One region of the Mesorhizobium sp. M5C.F.Ca.ET.164.01.1.1 genome, then DNA from elsewhere that is predicted to be linked to it. Evidence: predicted binding sites of a transcription regulator. Region 1 holds the regulator's gene; the other holds the start of a gene.
The links. Region 1 encodes LexA, which represses DNA repair genes until DNA is damaged. Its sites were predicted from a motif close to TGTTCNNNNTGTGTTCNG; they were not measured.

Region 1 (9,099 bases):
GCCGAGCTTATGGCCGCCGGCCACCGCATATTCCCGGATCGCAGCCTCCGCTGCTTCGGCCGTCCAGTCGCCTGAAATCGCCTTCAGCGCCGCATGAGCACCCCGCAGGATCTCGCGCGCATCACCGCCGAGCAGCGCCGCCGCCTTCTCGTCGATCCGCAGCGGCCGCTCGGCAAACAGGAAGGCGGCACCGTCGGCCAGCTCGACCAGTGTCTTGGTCCGCTCCTTTAAGCCGGGCAGGGCGGCGAGCAACTGCGCCTTGCGCGTGTCGTCGAGGCGCGCTGCGATCGCCGGGCCGCCTTCCAGATGGGGCAAAGTGGCGATGAAGATATCGAGCAATTCGGCGTCGTTCATGCGGCGCATATGCACGCCGTTCAGCGCCTCGAGCTTGGCGAAGTCGAAGCGGGCGGCCCCCTTGTTGACGTCGCCGATGTCGAACCAGGCAATCATATCGGCGATCGACATGATCTCGTCGTCGCCGTGGCTCCAGCCGAGCCGCGCCAGGTAGTTGAGCAGTGCCTCCGGCAGGTAGCCCATGGCACGATAGGCTTCAACGCCTAGGGCACCGTGCCGCTTCGACAGCTTGGCACCGTCGGCGCCATGGATCAGCGGGATATGCGACATCGACGGCACGTCCCAGTTCATGGCTTGATAGATCACCATCTGGCGGGCGGCATTGGTCAGATGGTCGTCGCCGCGGATGATGTGGGTGATGCCCATGTCATGGTCGTCGACGACGACGGCATGCATATAGGTCGGATTGCCGTCCGAGCGCAGGATGATGAAATCGTCGAGGTCCTTGTTGGGGAAGCGGACTTCGCCCTGCACGCGGTCATGCACCACCGTCTCGCCGCCGGCCGGCGCCTTGATGCGGATCGCGCCCTTGGCGCCGGCCGGCGCCTCCGACGGGTCGCGGTCGCGCCAGCGGCCGTCATACCGAGGAGGCAGCCCCTTGGCACGCGCGCTCTCGCGCATCGCCTCCAGCTCGGCCGGCGTCGCATAGCAGTAATAGGCTTTGCCGAGCCGCACCAGCTCCTCGGCGACCGCGCGGTGGCGCGGCGCGCGCTCGAACTGCGATACCGGCTCGCCGTCCCAGGTGAGGCCGAGCCAGGCGAGCCCATCGAGAATGGCAGCGGTTGCCTCATCGGTCGAACGCTCGCGATCGGTGTCCTCGATGCGCAGCAGCATCTTGCCGCCAGTGTGTTTCGCATACAGCCAGTTGAACAGCGCCGTGCGCGCGCCGCCAATATGCAGGAAGCCGGTGGGCGAGGGGGCAAAGCGGGTGACGACCTTGTCGGACATGGAACTCTCAGGCAAGCGCAGGAAACGGATGTGGTTGCGCGGACTTTCGCGCGTCGCGCGTTCATGTAGCATAGGAGGTCAAGGGCGCAAGGGGCAGACCCGATGGCTGGACCAGGCCGGGGCGAGGACGAGAGCGAGGGCGCGATCACAAGCGTCAGCGAACGATCGCTGTTTGCCGACGTTCCTCACGCCGAGCCGCTACCCGCTTCGCTGCCTGCATCGCACCCGGCCACCCAGCCTCTTTCGCCGGACCGCTCCGCGCCAATACCGGCTCCACAACCCGGGCCTGTCATTCGTTTCCGCCGACAGCTCAGCCATCTTTCACCATCCGGTATCCGCAACAGCGTGGCCTCGGCAGCCGGCCTGGAACTCGACCGCGGCGTCGCCTTCCTGCTGGTGCCGGTTTTTCTGGCGTGCGGGGTGATCGTCTATTTTTCGCTTGCCGTCGAACCGGACTTTCCGCAGCCCATTGCCGTCGTGGTCCTCACGGCATTGTGTGCGGCTGTCACCCGCTCATGGCGCAAGACGCATCTGTGCTTCATGGCAGCGTTGCTGTGCGCACTCGGTGTTCTCGCCGCCAAGGTTGAAACCTGGCGCGCGGGAACGCAGATGCTCGGTTCGGAAATCCAGACCCAGCTCACCGGCCGTGTCGTTAGGCTCGATCAGATGGCGAACGGCCGGATCAGACTGACCATCGACGTGATGTCGACCGCCCGGCCGACACTGCGTTATGCACCGGGACGTGTCAGGGTTTCGGCACGCAAAATTCCCGCTGAGATGACTGCAGGCTCGGTGGCAACTGGTTATGTGAGGCTTTTGCCTCCGACTGGCCCGGTTAGGCCGGACAGTTATGACTTCTCCTTTGACAGCTATTTCGCCGGTATCGGTGCCAGTGGCTTTTTCCTCGGCAATCCGAAGATCGTCGTTTCCGAGGATGCGCCGTTCGCCGCGCGCCTTTCTTCTTCGATCGAAAAGGCGCGCGAAAACATTGCCGACCATATCAGGGACAGCATTGGTGGCGCCGAGGGGGAGATTGCCGCCGCACTGATGGTCGGCGTGCGTGCCGGCATTCCCGAAGAGATAAACGAATCGATGCGGCGCACCGGCATCTACCACATCATCTCGATTTCCGGCCTGCACATGGCGCTTGTCGCCGGCACGATCATGGGATTGCTGCGCGGCGTCTTTGCGCTGTTTCCCGATTTTTCGTCACGCCGGCCGGTCAAAAAATATGCGGCTGCTGCCGCACTCCTTTCCATCGCTGCCTATCTCATTTTTTCCGGTATCGTGGTCGCGGCTGAACGCAGCTTCATCATGCTGGCGGTAATGCTTGTCGCCGTGCTGTTCGACCGAGCGGCACTTACCATGCGCAATCTGACGATTTCTGCCATCGCCGTCATCGTCGTTTCGCCGCACGAGGTGGTCGGCCCAAGCTTCCAGATGTCCTTCGCCGCGACTGCTGCTCTCGTGGGCGCCTATGCCGGCTGGTCCGACTATCGTACCGACAGGGCCACGGCGCCGCCACAGCGACGGTCGCCGGTCGCTTTCGTCACGCGAAAACTCGCCGCTGGGACAGGTACCATCGCAATGACCTCCATCATTGCCGGCAGCGCCACCGCGCTCTTCGCCATCTGGCACTTCCAGCGCGTATCGCCGCTTAGCCTGTTCGCCAATCTGGCGGTCATGCCAATCGTCACGGTCGTCATGTTCCTGGCCGTCCTCAGCGCTCTGGCAATGCCTTTCGGCTTCGACGGACCTTTCCTCTACATGATGGGCAAGGGACTGACGGCCATGATCGCAATATCGGGATGGATTTCCGAGCGGTCGCCGGTCGATGCAGTCGGGCTGATCTCGTTGCAGTCGGTTCTGCTGGTGACGGTCGCCCTGGTCATCGCCACGATGGCGACGACATGGTTGCGGCTTGCGGCACTTCCCTTTGCGCTCGCCGGCCTGCTGACGATTTCCGACACGCGCACCCCCGATGTGCTGATTTCGGAAGATGCGCATCTGGTGGCGCTGCCGATCGGCGGCGGCGAACTTGCCGTCAACCGGGTTCGTTCGAACGAATTCACCACCGACAACTGGAAACATGCGCTGGTTTCAGCGACCATTGTCGAGCCAGAGACATTCGAAAAAGGAGACGTGCGGTTCGACATCGCCGACCCGGCCGACCTGCCGCCGGGAGCGCCCTTCTACTGCACTGCCGGCCTGTGCCTCGCCCGGCACCCGTCCGGCGCGATCATCGCACTCGCCGACGACCGCAAAACCGCACGGCCAGCCTGTGCGTTTGCGGATTTGATCGTCATCGACGATGCCACAGCCTATTATGATCCCTGCCGCAATCCGCTGGTTCTCGTCGTTACCAAACGGCAGCTCGCTCGCATGGGCAGTGCCGCTGTCTTCTTCGATCCGCTATCAGCGACGACGCGCGCAGAAATCCGTTTTGCCGTCAGACAGCCATATAGGCCTTGGCACGAGCAGCGGAGATTTTCGCGCGAGGCGAGGGGCTTGCCGCCATACCGCAGGGCCGAGAAACCCAACAAGCCTGCCGCTCAGTAACGCCGGATCAGTCCGACGAGCTTGCCTTGCACCTTGACCCGGTCCGGCCCGAAGATGCGCGTCTCATAGGCCGGATTGGCGGCTTCCAGTGCGATCGAGGCGCCCTTGCGGCGGAACCGCTTCAGCGTCGCTTCCTCCTCGTCGACCAAGGCGACGATGATCTCGCCAGGCTGGGCGGTGTCGGCGTTGCGGATGATGACCGTGTCGCCGTCGAAAATGCCGGCCTCGATCATCGAATCACCCTTGACCTCCAGTGCGTAGTGCGTGCCGCCGGTGATCATGTCCGGTGGTACCGAGATCGAATGCGTCTGGTGCTGGATGGCGTCGATCGGCACACCGGCAGCGATGCGGCCCATCACCGGTATGGAGATGGTGGCAACGACGTCGTCGTCATTGCCGGCCGCGGGCAGGCGCGAAGGCGCCGGTTTGATCTGTCGTCCGAGGCTGCCCTGCCCAAGGCTGCCCTGAATGACGCTTGGCGAGAATTTGCGCGCCGCATTGAGGCCGGGCGCGATCGAATCAGGCAGGCGCAGCACCTCCAGCGCGCGGGCCCGGTTAGGCAGGCGGCGAATGAAACCGCGCTCCTCCAGCGCCGTGATCAGCCGATGGATCCCCGACTTGGAGGCGAGGTCGAGCGCTTCCTTCATCTCGTCGAACGAGGGCGGAATGCCGCTTTCCTTCAGCCGCTCGTGGATGAACATCAGCAGTTCATGTTGTTTGCGTGTCAGCATCGCAACCCCCAACAGAATCAGAAAAACAAACCCAGAACAAACACTATCTGTTCCAGTTGTGTTCCGCAACCGTTTAAAGTTTAATGAATGTGTTGACGTTTTGTTCAGCGTAGCATCAGCACGCTGCACGCGGCTCCCGTCGCGGCTGGGGGAGCGAATGGCTCGCGCACGATCAGCCCGTTGGCGTCGGCCAGCATTTTGAGCATCGAGGAATCCTGGATGCCGAACGGGGTTGCCAGTGGCGTGCCGGCTTCTTCCTTCACCACCGCGCGTACATAGTCCTGCCTGAGATCGTTGGCCGACATGGCGGCGCCGAGCCGCGCCTGACGCATGTCCTGCCGGAAGGCGCGGCCGCCGAGCCGCGCAAGCAGCGGCTTCAGAAAGAGCTGCGTGCAGACCAGGCTCGCCACCGGATTGCCAGGCAGGCCGATGCAGCGGATGTCGCCCATCCGCCCGAACATCAGCGGCTTGCCGGGCCGCATGGCGATTTTCCAGAAATCGAGCGTCATGCCTTCACCGGTCAGCACGTCATGGACCAGGTCATGGTCGCCGACCGAGGCGCCGCCCAGCGTGACGATGACGTCGGCGCCTGCGTCGACCGCTTGTTTCACCAGCGTGGCGATCGCCTCCTTGCGGTCGGGGGCGATGCCGAGATCGAGCGCGCTGGCGCCGACCGAGCGGGCCGCGGCGGCGACGCCATAGGCATTGGACGAGATGATCTGGTCGGGGCCAAGGTTGCTGCCCGGCGGCAGCAATTCGTCGCCGGTGGCGATGATGGCGACCAGCGGCCGTTTCACCACGCTGACCTGCGGGTGGTTGGCCGACGCCGCCAGCGACAATGCCGCCGGATCAAGCGGGCGGCCTTTCTCCAGCAGAACGTCGCCCTTCGAGAAATCGAGCCCGAGGCGGCGGATGTTGCGGCCTTCGACCGTCGACGCGGTCACTTCGACGCTGCCGCCGCCGAGATCCCTGGCATTCTCCTGGATGACGATGGTGTCGGCGCCTGCAGGAAGCGGCGCGCCGGTGAAGATGCGCACGGCCTGCGCCGGGCCGACTGTTCCGGCAAAGCCGCGTCCGGCTGGCGCCATGCCGATCACCGAAAGTCTTGCGGGCACGAACGCGACGTCCTCGGCCCGCACGGCGTAGCCGTCCATGGCGGACGCGTCGAACGGCGGCTGGGTGCGGAGCGCCAGAAGCGGCTCCGCCAGCACGCGGTCGGCGGCGTCCATAAGGGCGACGCATTCAGCTTGCAAGGGCGCAGCATCCTCAAGCAGGCGCTCGAGCGCCTCGGCGACCGGAAGCAGTGCCATTATTGGCCTGCCCCCTTGGCGTCCGCCTTGTAGTCGCCGGATTTGCCGCCGGTCTTTTCCACCAGCCTAATGCCCGAGATCACCATGGCGCGGTCGACCGCCTTGGCCATGTCATAGATGGTCAGGCAGGCGACCGAGACGGCGGTCAGCGCTTCCATCTCGACGCCGGTCTTACCTGTGACGCGGGCTAGCGCCGTGACCTTCAGGCCTGGCAGCGTCGCGTCCGGTTCGATGTCAACGGATACCTTGGTCAACAGCAGCGGATGGCAGAGCGGGATCAGCTCATGCGTCCTCTTGGCCGCCATGATGCCGGCGATGCGCGCCGTGCCCAGCACGTCGCCCTTCTTGGCATCGCCGTCGAGAATCATTTTCAGCGTCTCCGGCAGCATCGAGACAAGACCCTGGGCGATCGCCGTGCGCGTCGTCTCAGCCTTGTCGCCGACATCGACCATGTTGGCTTCACCCTGTGCGGCAAGATGGGTGAGGGCGGCCGTCATCGTCAGTCAGCCTTAGAGCGACGTGCGTCCGTTTGGACGCACAAAGTACGCTCTAACCCTCTAAATCTACGCATCGTGCTCTCCAAAAATCGAATCCGATCTTCGGGCCGATGCATGAGCCGGCGCCTTGCCCGTCAAAAGCAGGTGGGTCGCAGTGGCCACGTCCTGTTGCCGCATCAGGCTTTCGCCGACGAGGAAGGTAACAATGCCGCTTTTTTCCAGCCTGCGGCAGTCTTCGTGCGAGAAAATACCGCTCTCGCTGACCAGCAGGCGGTCTGCCGGCACCATCTTCGCGAGCCGCTCCGAGGTCTCGATGCTGGTTTCGAACGTCCGGAGATTGCGGTTGTTGATGCCGATCAGCCGCGATGACAGTTTCAGCGCGCGTTCCGTCTCGGCCTCGTCATGCACTTCGACCAGCGCGTCCATGCCGAGTTCGAACGCCGTCGTTTCGAGTTCGCTGGCCACGGCGTCATCGACGCTCGCCATGATGATCAGGATGGCATCAGCGCCCCACGCGCGGGCTTCGAACACCTGATAAGGCTCGAACAGAAAATCCTTGCGCAAGGCGGGCAATGTCACGGCGTTGCGCGCATCGGTGAGGAATTCAGGCGCACCCTGGAAAGACGGCGCGTCGGTCAGCACCGAAAGGCAGGCGGCGCCACCTTTTGCATAGGCCCTGGCCAGTGCCGGCGGATCGAAATCGGCGCGGATAAGGCCCTTGGACGGGCTCGCCTTCTTGATCTCGGCGATCAGCGCGAAGCTGCCGGATTTGCGCTTGGCTTCAAGAGCCGAGAGAAAGCCGCGCGCTGCATCGGTGTCCTTCGCCCGCGCCTTGATCTCGGCAAGCGGCACGCGCGCCTTCGCCGCGGCGATCTCGTCGCGCTTGTAGGCTTCGATCTTGCGCAGGATATCAGACACGGCTCTATCCGTTCGAAATCTCGACCAGCCGGTCGAGCACTTTCAGCGACCGGCCGCTGTCGATGGCTTGCGCTGCCGTCGCCATGCCGTCGGCAAGCGTCGTCGCCTTGCCCGCCACCACCAGTCCGGCGCCGGCGTTCATCAGCACCGTATCACGAAAGGCGCCGGCAGCGCCGTCCAGCATATCGCGCAGCGCCTGGGCGTTGTAGGCGGCGTCGCCGCCGCGCAACTCGTCCTTGGTGTGCCGCTTCAGCCCGACCGCTTCCGGGGTCAGTGTAAAGCTGCGGATCTCGCCGCCGACCAGTTCGGCCACTTGGGTCTCACCGGTGGTGGTGATCTCGTCATAGCCGTCGCCATGGGCGACCCAGGCGTGGTCGGCGCCCAGTGCCTTCAGCGTCTCGGCCACCGGCATGATCCATTCCGGCAAGAAGACGCCGACCATCTGCCGGCTCACACTGGCCGGATTGGAGAGCGGGCCAAGCAGGTTGAAGATGGTGCGGGTGCCGAGCTCGACGCGGATCGGGCCGACATGCTTCATCGCCGGATGATGCGCCGGCGCGAACATGAAGCCGACGCCTGTGTCGTGGATACAGCGGCCGATCGTTTCCGGCGGGATATCGATCTTGACGCCGAGCGCGGTCAGCACGTCGGCGGCGCCGGTCTGCGATGATAGTCCGCGATTGCCGTGCTTGGCCACCGGCACGCCGCAGGCGGCGATGACGAAGGCGGACGCGGTCGAGATGTTGACGCTGTGCGAATTGTCGCCGCCGGTGCCGACGATGTCGATGGCGCCAGCGGGCGCGTCGACGCGCAGCATCTTGGCGCGCATGGTGGCTACGGCGCCGGAAATCTCGCTCACCGTCTCGCCGCGCACGCGCAGCGCCATCAGGAAGCCGCCGATCTGGCCGGGCGTAGCGTCGCCCGACATGATGATGTCGAAGGCCTCGCGCGCCTCCTCAAAGGAAAGGGAGTTGCCGGTGGCGACCTTAGCGATATGGGTCTTGAGCGCGCTCATCTGGTCAGGGCTTGGGCAACGGCGGTCTGGTCGATGCGAACGTCGTACTGCGTCTGCAGCTGCGCCACCAGCTGGTCGAGCAGGTCGTCGGACATGCCGGCGGTGAACGATTTCTGCGCGTCGTCCGGCACCGAGCTGGCGTCGGCTCCGGCAGGCTCGAAGACTTCGGCGATCTTGAATAGGATCTGTCCGTCGCCGGTGGGCGAGGGGATCAAACCGGTCCCGCCTTCGCCTTCGCCGAACATCGCAGCCGCCCCTTCCTTGCCGAAATCGACGTCGTCCGCCTCGCGCTTGACGCCGCGCTTGGTCTGCTTCTCAAGCTTGAGCTCGCTCGCGATTACGTCGAGCGTGGCGCCGGCCTTGAGACGCTTTTCGAGCTCGTCCGCTTTTGCGGTGAGCCGCTTGGTCGTTTCCGCCGCCGTCCAGTCGGCCACCACCTTCTGTCGGACTTCATCCAGCGTGCGGTCGCGGGCCGGCGTGATCGAATCCACCTCGTAGAACACGAAGCCGTTGTCGGCGGTGGTGAGGTCGGGATTCTCGGTGCCGGGTTCGGCGTCGAACACCGCCTTGATGAGCTCCGGCGATTCCGGCAGGTCCTTGACGATGGTGCCGTCCGGCCTCAGGCCGGTGCGATCGATCGCGTCGATGGTGACGACCTTCAGCTTCAGTTTTTCGGCCGCTTGCTTGAGCGTGCTGCCCGAAGCGCGGATATCTTCGTAATTGTCATGCACGTCCAACAGAATGCGGCTTGCCTCGCCCAGCGCCAG
Region 2 (9,099 bases), on a different contig from region 1:
GCTGAAGCCCGCAGCGCCTCGATATCGCGTATGTCTGTCTTGAGATAAAGGGGCCGGCGGCCGAGATCCTTCTCGATGCGATCGGCCAGCGCCAGGCTCGGGCGGTCGGCGATGTCGATGAAGGCGACCTTCGCTCCCTGGCGGGCAAAGCCCTCGCTCAGCGCCGCGCCGATGCCGGAGCCGCCGCCGGTGATCAGCACCGAGGCGCCTTCAAGGTCGGCAAAGCGTGCCGATGGCAGCATGATTTCTTCTCCGCAAAGTCAAAGTGCCATAGCGTCCCTTGCGAGTCCCAAAAGGACGCGCGGCGCTGTGGTCTGGCCGGCGCGCATCCTAGCCAGCCCGGTCGGGGGAGCAAGGGAGAAAAACCGATTCCCGAGGCTTATGTCAGACAAAAAGACGATCACGCCCCACTACGCGTCCTTGCAGCGGCGGCCAACCCCACGAAGGCATCGAGCGCACGCACAGCTCGCTTGGTCTGCAACTGACCGACAGACGCCCAGCTTGCAGCAGGCAATCATCAAAATGTCGCGATTGGCAGATGACCGGCGAGGTTGTACACGCAAGCACAGCTGCCCATCCGATCCGCCGGAGATCCGCCATGCCTCTGAAAATCGCCGTCCAGATGGACCACATCTCCACCGTCTCGATTGCCGGCGACACGTCTTTTGCGCTGTCGCTCGAAGCGCAGCGGCGCGGCCACCGGCTGTTTCATTATACGCCCGACCGGCTGTTGCTGTGCGGTGGCAAGGTGTTTGCCCGCATCGAGGAAATGCAAGTCCGCGATGAGAAGGACAATCACTATTCGCTCGGTGAAGAAGTCCGCACCGACCTGTCGGAGATGGACATCGTCCTGCTGAGGCAGGATCCGCCATTCGACATGAACTACATCACCACGACGCACATACTCGAGCGCATCCATCCCAAGACACTGGTGGTCAACGACCCGGCGTGGGTGCGCAACAGCCCGGAAAAGATCTTCGTCACCGAATTTCCCGACCTGATGCCGGAAACGCTGATCACCAAGGACCCGCTGGAGGTCGCCGCCTTCCGCAAGGAGTTCGGCGACATCATCGTCAAGCCGCTCTACGGCAATGGCGGCGCCGGCATCTTCCACCTGCACGAGGCCGACCGCAACCTTGCCTCGCTGCTCGAGATGTTCGGCCAGATGTTCCGCGAGCCCTATATCGTGCAGCGCTACCTGATGGAGGTGCGCAAGGGTGACAAGCGCATCATCCTGATCGACGGCGAGCCGGTCGGCGCCATCAACCGGGTGCCGGCCGAGCATGATTCACGCTCCAACATGCATGTCGGCGGCCGCGCCGAAAAAACCGAACTGACGGCGCGCGAACGCGAGATCTGCGCCCGCATCGGCCCGTCGCTGAAGGAGCGCGGTTTTATCCTCGTCGGTATCGACGTTATCGGCGACTACATGACCGAGATCAACGTGACGTCGCCGACCGGCATTCGCGAGGTGAAACGCTTCGGTGGCGCCGACATCGCCAGCCTGTTCTGGGACGCGGTTGAGAACAAACTCAAGTAGCGGCCATTGCTTGGCGAACAGCGTTTTTCCGACCGATAGCCGATGCAGCGCTATCGGAACGTAGCGTTCCATTGTTCCCGTAATGTTCTTGCCTTCGCCCAAAATCTATGGTTGTCTCTGGTAACGCCGTTCGCGGCATGATCGCATGGGCTTCGGGCGAGCTCATATCCGGGGGCAGAGAAATGGTTGCGCGGGTTCGTACGGTCGCTTTCCAGGGCATCGAGGCCGTGCCGGTCGACGTTCAGGTAATGATCGCGCCTGGCAAGGTCAACATGCATATCGTCGGCCTCGGCGACAAGGCGGTGGCTGAAAGCCGCGAGCGGGTGCAGGCGGCGCTGCATGCGTCGGGCCTGTCGATGCCGTCGAAGAAGGTTACCGTCAATCTGGCGCCGGCCGACCTGCCCAAGGAAGGCAGCCATTACGATTTGCCGATCGCGCTCGGTCTGATGGCGGCATTGGGGGCCATTCCGGGCGACATGCTGGCCGGCTATGTCGTGCTTGGCGAGCTGTCGCTCGACGGCACCATCGCCGCGGTGGCCGGCGCGCTGCCGGCGGCGATCGGCGCCAATGCCGAAGGCAAGGGCTTGATCTGTCCTTTCGCCTGCGGGCCGGAAGCGGCGTGGGCCGGCAAGGATTTCGACATTCTGGCGCCGCGCAGCCTGATCGCCATCGCCAATCATTTTCGCGGCACGCAGGTCCTGTCACGGCCGCAGGCCGGCATCCATGCCTCGGCGCGTGACCTGCCGGATCTGGCCGACATCAAGGGCCAGGAGACCGCCAAGCGGGCACTCGAAGTGGCGGCGGCCGGCGGTCACAATCTGCTGATGGTCGGACCGCCGGGTTCGGGAAAATCGATGCTGGCGCAGCGGCTGCCGTCGATCCTGCCGCCGCTGGCGCCGAGGGAATTGCTCGAAGTCTCGATGATCGCGTCGGTGGCCGGCGAACTCGGCGAAGGCAAGCTGACCGACCGGCGGCCGTTCCGCGCCCCGCACCATTCGGCCTCGATGGCGGCGATGGTCGGCGGCGGCCTGCGGGTGCGGCCGGGCGAGGCGTCGCTTGCCCATCACGGCGTGCTGTTCCTCGACGAGTTTCCCGAATTCTCGCCGCAGGCGCTCGACGCGCTGCGCCAGCCGCTGGAGACCGGCGACTGCATGATCGCCCGCGCCAACCATCGCGTCACCTATCCGGCGCGCATCCAGCTGGTCGCGGCGATGAACCCGTGCCGCTGCGGCATGGCCGGCGAGCCGGGCTATCGCTGCCTGCGCGGCGACCGTTGCCGCACCGACTACCAGGCGCGCATTTCCGGCCCGCTGCTCGACCGCATCGATCTCCGGATCGAGGTGCCGGCGGTCTCGGCCAGCGATCTGATCCGGCCGGACCGGGCGGAGAAAAGTGCCGCGGTGGCGCTGCGCGTCGCGCGCGCCCGGACAATCCAGCGCGAACGTTTCGAGCGGCTCGGCGCGACCACTGCCACCACCAACGCGCATTGCTCGCCCTCGGTCATCGAGGAGATCGCGATGCCGGATGCATCAGGCCTGTCGCTGCTCAGGGACGCCAGCGAAAAACTCGGCTTTTCCGCGCGCGCCTACCACCGGGTGCTGAAAGTGGCGCGAACGCTGGCCGATCTCGAGGCCAGCGAGACGGTCGGCCGCATCCATCTGGCCGAGGCGATTTCCTACCGCATGAGCTCGGAGCGAATGGCGCAGGCGGCGTAGAGTGCAATGTTCGGCGCCGGAAAGCTTGCCCGCCGAGCAGCCAGCAAGCCTATACATCGGTTCTGGGCTGCCGGGTCATCTCAAGGAGCTCGACGCGCAGTTGCTGCCTTCGGGAAGAGCGATCGTCGCCAGGTCGGCCAACCAGACGCCGTCGGCCGCCAGCCTGGCGATTTGCGCAGCGCATGTCGCCATCGGTTGCGCGGTGCCGCCGCTCGAAGCGGGTCTGTAACCAGCTGACCCACAATACGCGCGGATCGGCGTCGGTCAGCCTGCGGGCCGGAAGCGGCCCGGGCCGGCAAGGTATTCGACATTCCGGTGCTATGCAGCCTGACCGCAATCGCCAGTCATTTCCGCGGCGGCTACTTAACCGGGATCATGAGATGTGCGTAGGGAGTGCCCGCCCACATCACATATGGCCTGGACGTGTCAGGTTTGGGGTCAGCCGGATAGCCCTGCATCATGTCCGTTGCGTTGACGATCATCACGTGCGGTCCAGTCTCCACCCAATTGTTGCCTTCCTCAGGCTTCGTCGCATAAGGATCGGTGTTGCTGCCGTCGGTGCCACCGGCCAGCATATACATGAAGCCGACTTTGCCCTTGGGCGGTTCCTTTTTTCCCATCCACGCCATCGCCCATTCCATCGAGTTGGCATCGCCACACATTGGATCCGGGCCAGGCGTGGCCGGATTGTCCGGCATGCACCAGAAGCCGTTTGTGCCCTCGCGCAGCTTGCGCATTACGCCCTTCTCATCCATGGCGTGGATCGTAGCGCCGCTTGCTACAGCCGGGGGTGCGGCGGATTCAGCGCTCTTGATCATCGCAGCGTCGTCGGCGGCTGCGCCTTGCATCGCAAACAAACTGCCCGCCGCCAAAAGGGCGGCGACCGTCAGAAGCCGTTTCATGGCCATTCTCCGGTTTTTTGAGTTGATCTTGTGCATGATGTCGGACGCACGGCCTCCCAGAGCCGTTTGTCGGTGGTTAAATCGTAGCAGATCGCAGGCACCGGGACAACGGCGCGTTAGCGTCTACTAATATATGCCTACGACGTGCCTTCGGCCTGAGCACGGATAGGCGCACAATTTCTGCCCCACCTGGAAACATCCGAATGAGGTTAACCGTCAGTGGCGCATCTCAAACATGCAGCAGCACGGGACGATCTTCTATTTCGCGCCTCGTATCTTGAGACTGCGCCTTTGCAACGGCGGCCTGCTATCCAGCCCTTTCCTTCGCCTTCAGCTCCAGCCGCCGTGCATGCAGCACCGGCTCGGTGTAGCCGTTGGGCTGGACACGGCCCTTGAAGACCAGGTCGCAGGCGGCGAGGAAGGCGATCGACCTGTCGAAGTCGGGCGCCATCGGCTGATAGAGCGGATCGCCTGCGTTCTGGCGGTCGACGACGCCAGCCATGCGCTTCATCGTCTCCATCACCTGGTCTGAGGTGCACACGCCATGGTGCAGCCAGTTGGCGATATGCTGCGAGGAGATACGCAGCGTGGCGCGGTCCTCCATCAGGCCAACGTCATTGATGTCAGGCACTTTCGAGCAGCCGACGCCTTGGTCGATCCAACGAACGACATAGCCCAGAATGCCTTGCGCGTTGTTGTCGAGCTCCTTCTGGATTTCTTCTTGAGACCAGTTCGGCCGCGCCGCGACCAGCACCGACAGGATGTCATCGAGCTTTGCCTTCGGCCGGCTCTTCAGCGCCACTTGGACGGCGTGGACATCGACCTTGTGATAATGGGTGGCGTGCAGCGTCGCAGCCGTCGGCGACGGCACCCAGGCGGTGCTGGCGCCGGCCTTGGGGTGGGCGATCTTCTCCGCCAGCATCGCCGCCATAAGATCGGGCATCGCCCACATGCCCTTGCCGATCTGGGCGTGGCCGGCCAGTCCGCATTCCAGCCCGGTGTCGACGTTCCAGGCCTCATAAGCGGCAATCCAGGCGGCCTGCTTCATGTCGCCCTTGCGGATCATCGGGCCGGCTTCCATCGAGGTGTGGATCTCGTCGCCGGTGCGGTCAAGGAAGCCGGTGTTGATGAAGACGACGCGGTCTTTGGCGGCGCGGATCGCCTCCTTGAGGTTGACGGTGGTGCGCCGCTCCTCATCCATGATGCCCATCTTGATGGTATTTTTCGCCATGCCGAGCAGCGCTTCGACGCGGTCAAAGATCTCGACGGCGAAAGCGACTTCCTCCGGCCCGTGCATCTTGGGTTTTACGACGTACATCGAGCCGGCGCGGGAATTGGCGCGTCGTCCATTCGGCCCAACATCGTGCAGCGCGATCAGCGCCGTCATCGCTGCGTCCATGATACCTTCCGGCACCTCGTTGCCGTCGCGGTCCGTTATCGCCGGATTGGTCATGAGGTGGCCGACATTCCTGACCAGCATCAGCGAGCGGCCGGGCAGCGTAAGCGTACCGCCGCCGCGCGAAGTGTAGCTGCGATCCGGATTGAGCTTTCGGGTAAACGTCTTGCCGCCCTTGGTGATCTCTTCCGCCAGGTCGCCTTTCATCAGGCCGAGCCAGTTGCGGTAGACGATGACCTTGTCCTCGGCATCGACCGCTGCGACCGAATCCTCGCAGTCCTGAATGGTGGTCAGCGCCGATTCCAGGACGACGTTGGAGATGCCGGCTGCATCGGTCCGGCCGATCTGATTGGCGCGGTCGACAAGGATTTCGATATGCAGGCCGTTCTTGACCAGCAGAACGGCCTCGGGATCGGTGGCATCGCCGCGATAACCGACGAACTGTCTTGGATCGGCGAGCGTGGTGACACCGGCGCCCTCGCCCAGCCGCAGCATACCATTGGCGAACGAAAGCCCATTCACCCCAGCCCATTTGCCTGTCGTGAGCGGCACCGCCTCATCGAGGAAATTCTTGGCCCAGGCGATCACCTTGGCGCCACGCACCGGGTTGAATTTCCCGCCCTTCTCGGCGCCGTCCGTCTCGGGAATGGCGTCGGTGCCGTAGAGCGCGTCATAGAGCGAGCCCCAGCGCGCATTGGCGGCGTTGAGCGCGTAGCGCGCGTTCATCACCGGCACCACCAATTGCGGCCCGGCAACCACCGAGATCTCCGGGTCGATATTTTCCGTCGCGACCGAGAAGGCCGGCCCTTCCGGCACGAGATAGCCGATCTCCTTGAGGAAATCCTTGTAGGCTTCCATGTCGCTGGGCGCGCCATTGTCGCGATACCAGCGGTCGAGCTTGTCCTGCAGGGCGTCGCGCTTTTCGAGCAGCGCCCGGTTCTTCGGCGAAAGCTCGTGCACGATGGCCGAAAAGCCGGTCCAGAACGCGTCGGCTGCAATGCCGGTGCCCCGCAGTGCCTCGTTCACGACGAAATCATAGAACCCGCGGGCAATCCGCAATCCGGCGATTTCGACGCGATCGGTCATCGGAGGTTCTCCAGACGAAAGGCTAGGCCTTTGGCATGTCAGGGTGGCACGGTCAATTCAGCTTAGGGTGAAGGGGGTTGTTTTAGGCGTCGAGGGCTCGGACGGCAATGCGCTGAGGGCCCATGCCGCGCTGGCGGTTGGCGAAACAGGCGATGAGAGCGTCCTTCTCCCCGTTTACGGGGAGAAGATGGCGGCAGCCAGATGAGGGGCGGGCGCGACGTTCCGAGATCACGGCACATGATCTCGTATACCATCACTCCTATTCGTTAGCGCTGCCCCTCATCCCCCTGCCGGGACCTTCTCCCCGTGAACGGGGAGAAGGGGGCCTACACCGCAATCCTTGGCCTGCCGGACGCCACCGCCACCACATGCGCCTCGATGAACATGCGCTGACCCTCGACGGTGGAGACGCGGAATTCGCTGGCGATTTCGATCTCGGCGCTGTCGGTGCCGGCGTCCCTGGCCCGCCCGGCGGCTATCGCCCGCACATCGGTTTCCGCCGCGGCGATCGCCGCCGCCTCGTCGACAAAATCGCGCACGGTTTCGCCTGACGCGACGCGAAACAGCCCCTCCTTGGGCTGGCTGACCCGCGCCTCCGCCGAGACCCTGACCTGACCGACGACGGCGCCGAGCGCATTGGCGACGTCGGTATCCTCAGGCACTACGCAGCCATTGCCGACCAGCTCGGCCAGGCCGGCATAGTGCAGCGGCGCCGAGGCGCCGAGGCCGATCACCGGGCGGTCGAGCGCGACACTGAGCCGTGCGATGCCGGGATGCGCGTCGACGGCGCGCTGCACCAGCGCGTGCGCCACGGTCGCGGCGCCGTCGAGCCCGTCCTCGGCGAAGGCCGTTTCAAGAATGACTTCCGCCGACCAGCGCGTCAGCGTCACCAGCACCCGTTCCGAGATTGCCTCCGGCGTGGCGGCGATGAACTGGCCGCGCCCGTCGCGCTTGCGGGCAAACAGCTCGGCGCCGAGACGGGCTGTTGCCGCATCCCAATTGGCCTGCTTGCCCAGCACATGGGCGGCATCCGACGGCGTGAAGCCCGAAATATGCACCAGGCCGCGCGACACCAGCCGGTTCAAGGTGGCGTTCTGGGCGTTCGAGGTGAGCAGCCTGTCGAGGGCGAGCGGCACGCTGCCGATCGCCTCGTACAGCCTCGCTTCCGGAGCGGTGAGGCCGGCGGCGAGCCGCTCCGGCACGCCGGTGCGCACGGCGAAACGGCCATCCATGCGGCCGGGGTTCGGCGCCCGCAGCTGGCGCTCCAATTCTGAGGTGACGGCTTCGCCATGCACCATGCCGGCCAGCGCTAGCGGCACCAAGCGGCGCGGCCCGAGCAGGACTTTTGGGCTGAGCACGCCGTCCTCCAGCGCCACTTCGGAATCGCCGCCGAGCCCAAAAGTGCGCATGGCGACCGCCTCGACCATGGTGCGGAAGCCGCCGACGGTGGCGCCTTCCGGATCGAGCCTGGGACGGCCCTTGTCGAGCACCGCGACGTCGGTGGTGGTGCCGCCGATGTCCGATACCACGGCATCGTCGAGGCCGGTCATGTGGCGGGCGCCGACAAGGCTGGCGGCCGGGCCTGAAAGAATCGTCTCGATCGGCCGCTGGCGGGCGAAGGCGGCAGAGACCAGGGCGCCATCGCCGCGCACCACCATCAGCGGGGCGGCGATGCCGCGCGCGGCCAAAAACCCTTCGGTCGCCGCCACCAGCCGGTCGATCATTGAGATCAGCCGGGCGTTGAGCAGCGTGGTGAGCGCCCGGCGCGGGCCGCCGAGCTTGGCTGACAATTCGTGGCTGGCGGTGACCGGCAGGCCGGTTTTTTCGCGGATGAGTTCGCGGGCGGCGAGCTCATGCGCCGGATTGCGGGTGGCGAAATAGGCGCAGACGGCAAAGCCGGACACCGAGGCGCCGAGTTCCGGCAGCACCGCCTCCAGCCCGGACAGGTCGAGCTTGGCCGCATTGCCGTGGACATCGTGGCCACCGGGGCAGAACACGACAGGATCGGTGCCGAGCGCCGCCTTCAGCCCGTCGCGCGCAAGATCGCCTTCGGAAAAGCCGATCATCACCAGCGCCACGCGGCCGCCCTGACCCTCGACCAGCGCGTTGGTGGCAAGCGTCGTCGACATCGACACCAGTTTTATCGCTGCAGGGTCGGTGCCGGATTTTTCCAGCACCGCACCGACCGCGCCCGATATGCCGACCGCCAGATCGTGGCGGGTGGTCAGCGCCTTGGCCTTGGCCAGCACTTTGCTGCTTGGCCCGCCGGCTTCCGACCATAGCACGGCGTCGGTATAGGTGCCGCCGGTGTCTATGCCGAGGAACAGGGGTTTGGTCTTGGCGGTCATTGGCGGGTCCGGAAATTTTGCTCCCCGCCCTTAGCCGATACCGGCCGGCGGATAAAGGCGCGAGCGCTGGGCCAAGGCGCCTAATCCCCCCTTGAGGGGAAGATGTCGCCGA

Region 2: a site for LexA is predicted at 1,613-1,630, ahead of EN807_RS04030 (YifB family Mg chelatase-like AAA ATPase). Genes of this name have one in related genera too.

What each region holds. Positions count from the first base shown of each region.
Region 1 is NZ_SRTG01000007.1:224,903-234,001, forward strand. It holds gene gltX (glutamate--tRNA ligase) at 1-1,302, opposite strand, end outside; gene EN807_RS28095 (ComEC/Rec2 family competence protein) at 1,405-3,861, shown strand; gene lexA (transcriptional repressor LexA) at 3,855-4,592, opposite strand; gene glp (gephyrin-like molybdotransferase Glp) at 4,697-5,902, opposite strand; gene moaC (cyclic pyranopterin monophosphate synthase MoaC) at 5,902-6,399, opposite strand; gene trpC (indole-3-glycerol phosphate synthase TrpC) at 6,466-7,317, opposite strand; gene trpD (anthranilate phosphoribosyltransferase) at 7,322-8,332, opposite strand; gene EN807_RS28125 (SurA N-terminal domain-containing protein) at 8,329-9,099, opposite strand, start outside.
Region 2 is NZ_SRTG01000001.1:845,040-854,138, forward strand. It holds gene EN807_RS04020 (SDR family oxidoreductase) at 1-242, opposite strand, end outside; gene gshB (glutathione synthase) at 599-1,540, shown strand; gene EN807_RS04030 (YifB family Mg chelatase-like AAA ATPase) at 1,723-3,255, shown strand; gene EN807_RS04035 (hypothetical protein) at 3,257-3,484, shown strand; gene EN807_RS04045 (hypothetical protein) at 3,615-4,157, opposite strand; gene EN807_RS04050 (malate synthase G) at 4,465-6,639, opposite strand; gene EN807_RS04055 (hydantoinase/oxoprolinase family protein) at 6,966-8,987, opposite strand.